DNA from 2 places in the Pauljensenia sp. C0170B5 genome. Region 2 is predicted to be linked to the other one. Evidence: riboswitches for the same ligand, from Rfam matches in the RefSeq annotation. Region 2 holds a riboswitch; the other holds the start of a gene.
What was found. A riboswitch is a leader RNA that binds a small molecule or an ion and turns the genes downstream of it on or off. The one in region 2 is predicted to bind ZMP and ZTP.
Positions count from the first base shown of each region.

Region 1: another riboswitch for ZMP and ZTP. It lies ahead of AC1EJZ_RS10780 (bifunctional phosphoribosylaminoimidazolecarboxamide formyltransferase/inosine monophosphate cyclohydrolase); the one in region 2 lies ahead of glyA (serine hydroxymethyltransferase).

Region 1 is NZ_JBWPVR010000014.1:19,628-23,032, forward strand. Features, by position in the region: gene AC1EJZ_RS10775 (cell division protein PerM) at 1-1,356, shown strand, start outside; ZMP/ZTP riboswitch at 1,386-1,472, shown strand; gene AC1EJZ_RS10780 (bifunctional phosphoribosylaminoimidazolecarboxamide formyltransferase/inosine monophosphate cyclohydrolase) at 1,502-3,298, shown strand.
Region 2 is NZ_JBWPVR010000015.1:27,012-30,416, forward strand. Features, by position in the region: gene AC1EJZ_RS10930 (amidohydrolase) at 1-131, shown strand, start outside; gene purU (formyltetrahydrofolate deformylase) at 254-1,132, shown strand; ZMP/ZTP riboswitch at 1,176-1,260, shown strand; gene glyA (serine hydroxymethyltransferase) at 1,335-2,627, shown strand; gene AC1EJZ_RS10945 (bifunctional methylenetetrahydrofolate dehydrogenase/methenyltetrahydrofolate cyclohydrolase) at 2,624-3,405, shown strand, end outside.

The sequences.
Region 1 (3,405 bases), on a different contig from region 2:
ATGATGGTCGTGACGCTGGTGGGGTACTGGTTCGTCTCGCAGAACCCCTGGCTGGCGTCGACCAGCTGGGACGATGCTCGGGCAGTGGGTGGTGACCTCTGGGCTGCGACGCTGGGAGCGCCGATCACGGTGGGGCAGAGCGACATCCTCGCCATTCCGACACTGCTCGGAGCGCTGCTGATCATCATTTTGCGTGTTCTTCTGCTGCCGGGACGGGATTTTCCTGCCGCCGCGCAGTGGATGGCTGTCCCCACGTTTGCAGTCACGGCGCTCATTACAGCTGGAGCGTCCTCGGCTCACATCAACGTGTGGCGCGCACTGCCCGGTGCGCTCGTCATTCCGCTTCTGGCAGCGACCTGGGCGGTAGTTGCTGCTCGACACACGTGGACATGGCCCACGATTTCATCTGAACGGCGCGAATCGTTGACATGGCTGTGGTCAGGGCTGCGCCTTGGTCGCGTTGCCGTGGCACTGACAGTGCTGTTCAGCCTGATCATGAGCGCCGTGTCAATCCTTGTTTCTCTTCAGCGTATCTCCGGTATCCACGAACTGCTCTTTGCTTCGACCAAGGACACGGTCATCATCAACATTGTTCAGGCCTTGTTTGCTCCGTCGATCATGGCATGCGCACTGGCGTGGATCGCGGGGCCTGGTTTCTACGTGGGTGCCGACGCCCTCCATTCAGCGGCGAACGCACCTGTTGCGCCGATTCCGGCGATCCCGATTCTTGCGGCCGTCCCACAGACAGCTCCGGGCCACTGGGTGGCCTGGGCGCTGGTGGGAGTGGGAATCCTGCTGGGCGCATGGGCGGCGTGGCGGCATCGTATGACGCACCTGTGGAAACAGGCGGCTGCGATAGGAGTGGCCACCGTGATCACTGCGCTCGTCATCGCAGCGTGGCTTGCCTCGTCGCGCATGTCGTTGGGGTCGACCCGTCTGAGTGTCGTTGGCCCGCGCGTGTGGTGGAGCGTGCTGTTCGTCGTACTGGAAGTGTGCATGGTCGCGCTCGCGGTGTCCCTGGCAGCACATCCGACCACGATCGCGTGGGTGCGCCGAGCGGCCGCAGCTTTGACGGCGTGGACGAAGGCGCGTATTGCCGCATGGAAGGAGAATCGCGCCCAGTCATCGACGAGGGAGACGCCCCTTCCAGCTCCTGACCTGAATGAAGCCGGCGAAGAGACGCCGGAGGAAGAGGAAACGGCGCTGGAAGAAGAGGCGACAGAAGAACTGCCCGCTCCTCCGCGTGCTCCGGATGCCCGCATGGAAGCACTCAAAGCCAGCGCTGCGCCCACGGAACCCATCGCCGTGTCAGACAATACTGACAACAGTGACGAAGATCTGAAAGATCACAGCTAGTCGCATATCCGGCGCCGCCCTCGTACACTAAAAGAGGCCGCAACTGGCGAGGGTGGAGGACCACCGGGAAGCGGCTGAAGCAGCCTCGCACGGCGCCGCCCGCCTGGGCGCTGAGGACCGACCTTGAACCCCCTTGGAGGAAGAATTGTCAGTCCGTTTGGATAACCTCGAACCCGTTGATGTCCGCCCGATCCGCAGAGCACTGATCTCCGTTTACGACAAGACCGGCCTGGTTGACCTGGCTCGCGCACTCGCTGATGCTGGCGTCGAAATCGTGTCCACCGGTTCAACTGCACAAAAAATCCGTGACGCGAAGATTCCTGTGACGCCCGTGGAAGACGTGACTGGTTTCCCCGAGGTGCTGGAAGGTCGCGTCAAGACGCTGCATCCGAAGATCCATGCCGGCATTCTCGCTGATCAGCGCAAAGCCGATCACCGCCAGCAGCTCGAAGACCTGGGGATCGCAGCATTCGACCTGGTGGTATGCAATCTGTACCCATTTGAGGACACGGTTGACTCGGGCGCAGGATTCGACGAATGCGTTGAGCAGATTGACATCGGCGGCCCGTCGATGGTGCGCGCTGCTGCGAAGAACCATCCCTCCGTTGCCATTGCTACCAACCCGGAGCAATACGACGCGGTGATCGACGCTGCACGCTCTGAGGGATTCACTCTGGAGGAGCGTCGCGAACTGGCAGCGGCCGCATTCCGTCACACAGCAGATTACGACGCCGCCATCGCTGACTGGTTCGAAGACGAACTGGATGCTGACCTTGATGTTGACGAGTCGGCTGAAGCCGAAGACGTTGATGACGCACAGTGGCCACCGGTGCTGGTCTCTGCTTTCGAACGCCTCCACACCTTGCGTTATGGCGAAAACCCGCATCAGGATGCCGCCGTATACGGCGACATCGTCGAGCTGATGGGCGAGGGCGAAGTTGACGTTGAGTTTGACGAGCCAGGCGATGAACAGGACGGCGACGACACGACCCAGGACCTGCTGCCTGGCATCGCGAACGCGCGCCAACTGCATGGCAAAGCGATGAGCTACAACAACTACACCGATGGTGACGCAGCACTGCGCGCAGCATTTGACCATGACGAGCCGTGCGTGGCCATCATCAAGCACGCGAACCCGTGTGGGATCGCCATTGGCGCAGATGTGGCGGAAGCACACCGCAAGGCGCATGCATGCGATCCTGTGTCAGCATTCGGCGGAGTGATCGCAGTCAACCGTGAGGTCAGCGTCGAACTGGCCAGGCAGATCAAACCGATCTTTACCGAGGTCGTCCTGGCGCCCTCCTACGCCGAAGGCGCACTGGAAGTACTGGAAACGAAGAAGAACCTGCGAATCCTGCAGGTAGTGCCACCGGTACGCGGAGCCCTGGAGTTCAAGCAGATTTCCGGGGGACTGCTGGTGCAGGAACGCGACGACATTGACGCTGACGGTGACGATCCGGCGAACTGGACTTTGGCGGCAGGCGAGCCGGCCGATGAGGCAACACTGCGGGACCTGGAGTTCGCATGGCGCACCGTGCGAGCCGTGCGGTCGAACTCAATCCTGCTGGTTCACGACGGAGCAAGCGTCGGGGTTGGCATGGGGCAGGTCAACCGCGTGGACTCCTGCCGTCTGGCGGTCGAACGCGCGAACACGCTGGGTGGTCGCACAACAGGTGACGCCGCTGCTGACAAGGTGGATTCGGCGGGCGGTGCACGCACGGCTGATGTGGTCGCTGACGAGCCGGAGCGCCGCTCCGAAGGTGCCGTTGCCGCCTCGGACGCATTCTTCCCGTTTGCTGACGGCCTCCAGGTGCTGATCGATGCCGGCGTGAAAGCTGTCGTTCAGCCCGGTGGATCGATCCGCGACAACGAGTCGATCGAAGCGGCACAGGCCGCTGGCATCACGATGTACATGACGGGAACCCGTCACTTCGCGCACTGACAGGCGCTCAACGATCTGCATATGCGGGGTAGAGTCAGCTCTACCCCGCAATGTAGATGGGGCTGTCTTCGCACGCATGGGCCTGCCTCCTCATAATGGAACGCAGA
Region 2 (3,405 bases):
TGCTGCTGATCTTCACTCCGTCGAAGGGTGGCCTGCACTCCGTCGAGTTCACGGTGGATGAAGCTGTCCTGCCCAAAGGAGTGCGCGTCATCAGCGCAGCCGCCATCGCGGAAATGCCAGCCGCACACTGACCGAGTTCACATCGTTATGGCGCCGAGTGGTCGCATGCATGCGACCACTCGGCGCACACCACGTATCAGAAGCAGTGGACTGGATTAGGCCGGAGTGCCTGTGAATCATTACCCTTAGGACTATGGAACATGATTCGACAGTGCCCCCCTCGACAATCGACAAGCTTGTCATCACCCTTTCCTGCCCGGACCAGCCAGGAATTGTTCACGCAGCCTCCGGCATCATGAGCGACATCGGTGGCAACATCATTCAGTCGCAGCAATTCGGTGACCCGGATACCGGCCTGTTCTTCATGCGAATGGAAGCTGAATCACCTGTCGGTCGAGGTCCTGTCGAAGAAGGCCTGACACGAATCGCCGACAAGTTCAACGCCACCTGGCGCGTCGACCAGTTGGGGCGACCGCTTCGCACCGTCATTATGGTTTCGCGCGAAGGGCACTGTCTCACGGATCTGCTCTATCGGCAGCGCTCTCAAGGTCTGCCTATCGAAGTGGTTGCAGTTGTCGGTAACCACCCTGACCTCGCGCCGGTCGCACAGTTCTACGGCGTCCCCTTCCTCAGCATTCCGGTCACCAAGGATTCAAAGGCGCGCGCCGAAGCAGAACTTCTTGACCTCATCAAGTCCGAGCAGGTTGAATTGGTCGTCCTGGCCCGCTATATGCAGATCCTGTCTGATTCGGTATGCCGTGAAATGGCCGGACGCGTCATCAATATTCACCACTCATTCCTGCCTTCGTTCAAAGGCGCGCGCCCATACGCCCAGGCTCACGAACGCGGCGTCAAACTCATCGGCGCAACCGCGCACTACGTTACAGCCGACCTGGACGAAGGGCCGATCATCGAGCAGGACGTCACGCGAGTCACGCACGCCGATTCCACCCGCGACATGGTGGAGCTGGGGCAGGATGTTGAACGCCGAGTCCTCGCGCAGGCAGTGCGTTGGCATGCTGAACGCCGTGTTCTGATGAACGGCAACCGAACCGTTGTGTTCTCACGCTAGTGTCCGCACTGGCGGTTTCCGCAGCGGAACACAGTTGATAAGATGAATCTGTCGCAACTGGCGAACAGGTGGGATGACCACCGGGGAGCGAAAAAGGGTTGTCGCGGTCGCCCGCCTGGGCCACGCAACCGAGCGAGGAACGGCTGGGGCCGCCCTCGCCACTAGTGAAAGCCAGACAAGCGAATTGAAAACTGGAGCAGCAATGAGTGATTCTCTCAACTCCCGTACGTTGGCCGAACTCGATCCTGACATCGCAAAGGTGCTGGATGATGAGCTGAACCGTCAACGCGCCACCCTTGAAATGATCGCGTCGGAAAACTTTGTCCCGCGTGCAGTCCTGCAGGCTCAGGGATCAGTTCTGACCAACAAGTACGCCGAAGGATACCCGGGACGCCGCTACTACGGCGGGTGCGAGGCAGTGGACGTTGCTGAAAGTCTCGCAATTGAACGCGCCGAGAAAGTGTTCGGTGCCGATTTCGTCAACGTGCAGCCACACTCAGGCGCGCAGGCCAATGCCGCCGCGCTCATGGCGATGGCAAAACCGGGGGACACGATTTTGGGTCTGTCCTTGGCTCACGGCGGCCACCTGACACACGGAATGCGCATCAACTTTTCCGGCAAGATGTACCACGCCACCGCATACGAAGTTGACCGCACAACAATGCGTATCGAGCCTGATCAGGTGCGTGAAGTGGCGCTGCGTGAGCGTCCCCGTGTGATCATTGCCGGATGGTCGGCCTACCCTCGTCACCTTGACTTTGCTGCTTTCCGCAGCATTGCCGACGAGGTTGGCGCTGCGCTGTGGGTTGACATGGCGCACTTTGCCGGCCTCGTTGCAGCCGGACTGCACCCAAGCCCACTGCCCCACGCCGACGTGGTGACCACGACGGTCCACAAGACACTGGGGGGTCCCCGCTCCGGCATGATCTTGTCCGCGCGCGGCGAGCAGTGGGGCAAGAAGCTGAATTCTGCTGTGTTCCCAGGTCAGCAGGGTGGCCCGCTGATGCATGTGGTGGCAGCGAAGGCTGTCGCAATGAAAGTGGCTCAGACCCCGGAGTTCAAGGATCGTCAGGTCAGAACTCTTGCCGGCGCGCAGAAACTTGCGGAGCGTCTGGGACGCGACGATGCGAAGAAGGTCGGCATCAAGCTGGTCACCGGCGGCACAGATGTGCACCTGGTGCTCGTTGACCTGGTTGATTCAGCTCTTGACGGCAAGCAGGCTGAGGATCTGCTGCACGGAGTCGGCATCACGGTCAATCGCAATGCTGTGCCGTTTGACCCGCGCCCACCGGCAGTCACATCCGGTCTGCGTATCGGAACGCCGGCGCTGGCTACGCGCGGTTTTGGCGATGAGGAGTTCACCGAAGTTGCCGACATCATCGCGACCGCATTGGTTCAGGCGGCCTCCAAGGAAACAGTGGATATGGAGGGTCTGCAGGCGCGCGTGCGTGCACTGACCGATGCCTTCCCGTTGTACGACGGGCTGCAGCAGTGAGAGCGCCGTGGGAAGGTGCCGCACAGGTACTGGATGGGAAAGCCACCGCTACTGCAATAAAGGGCGAGCTTGCTGAACGCGTCTCACGGCTGCGCGAAGCCGGTGTTCATGCAGGGCTGGGAACAATCCTGGTGGGTGAAGATCCCGGGTCAGTGACCTATGTTGCCGGCAAACACCGTGACTGTGCGGAGGTTGGTCTCGAGTCGATTCGCATTGACTTGCCCGAGTCGGCCTCTCAGGCTGATATCGAGCAGGCTGTCGACCAGCTCAACGCTGATCCTGCCTGCACGGGTTTCATTGTGCAGCTTCCGCTACCCGCCGGGGTCGATTCCCAGGCCGTGTTGGAGCGCATCGATCCGGATAAGGACGCTGACGGCCTGCATCCGATGAACTTGGGCCGCCTGGTACTGCGCGCGGCGGGTGACATCACCTCGCCCCTTCCGTGTACGCCGCGCGCCGTCATTGAGCTGTTGGAACGCTACGGCGTGGAACTCAACGGCGCGGATGTGTGCGTAGTTGGCAGGGGAGTGACCGTCGGCCGTTCGATCGGATTGCTGCTGACGCGTAAGAACATCAACGCGACCGTGACGCTGTGCCATACGGGCACGCGCAACCTCGCTGAACAGGTATGCAATGCTGACGTGGTTGTGGCTGCGGCTGGCTCGCCGGGACTGATCACCGCTGACATGGTGCGTGAAGGTGCGGCGGTGCTGGATGTGGGCGTTTCTCGCGTGACGGAAGCTGATGGCCGTGCGCGGCTGCATGGCGATGTGGCCGA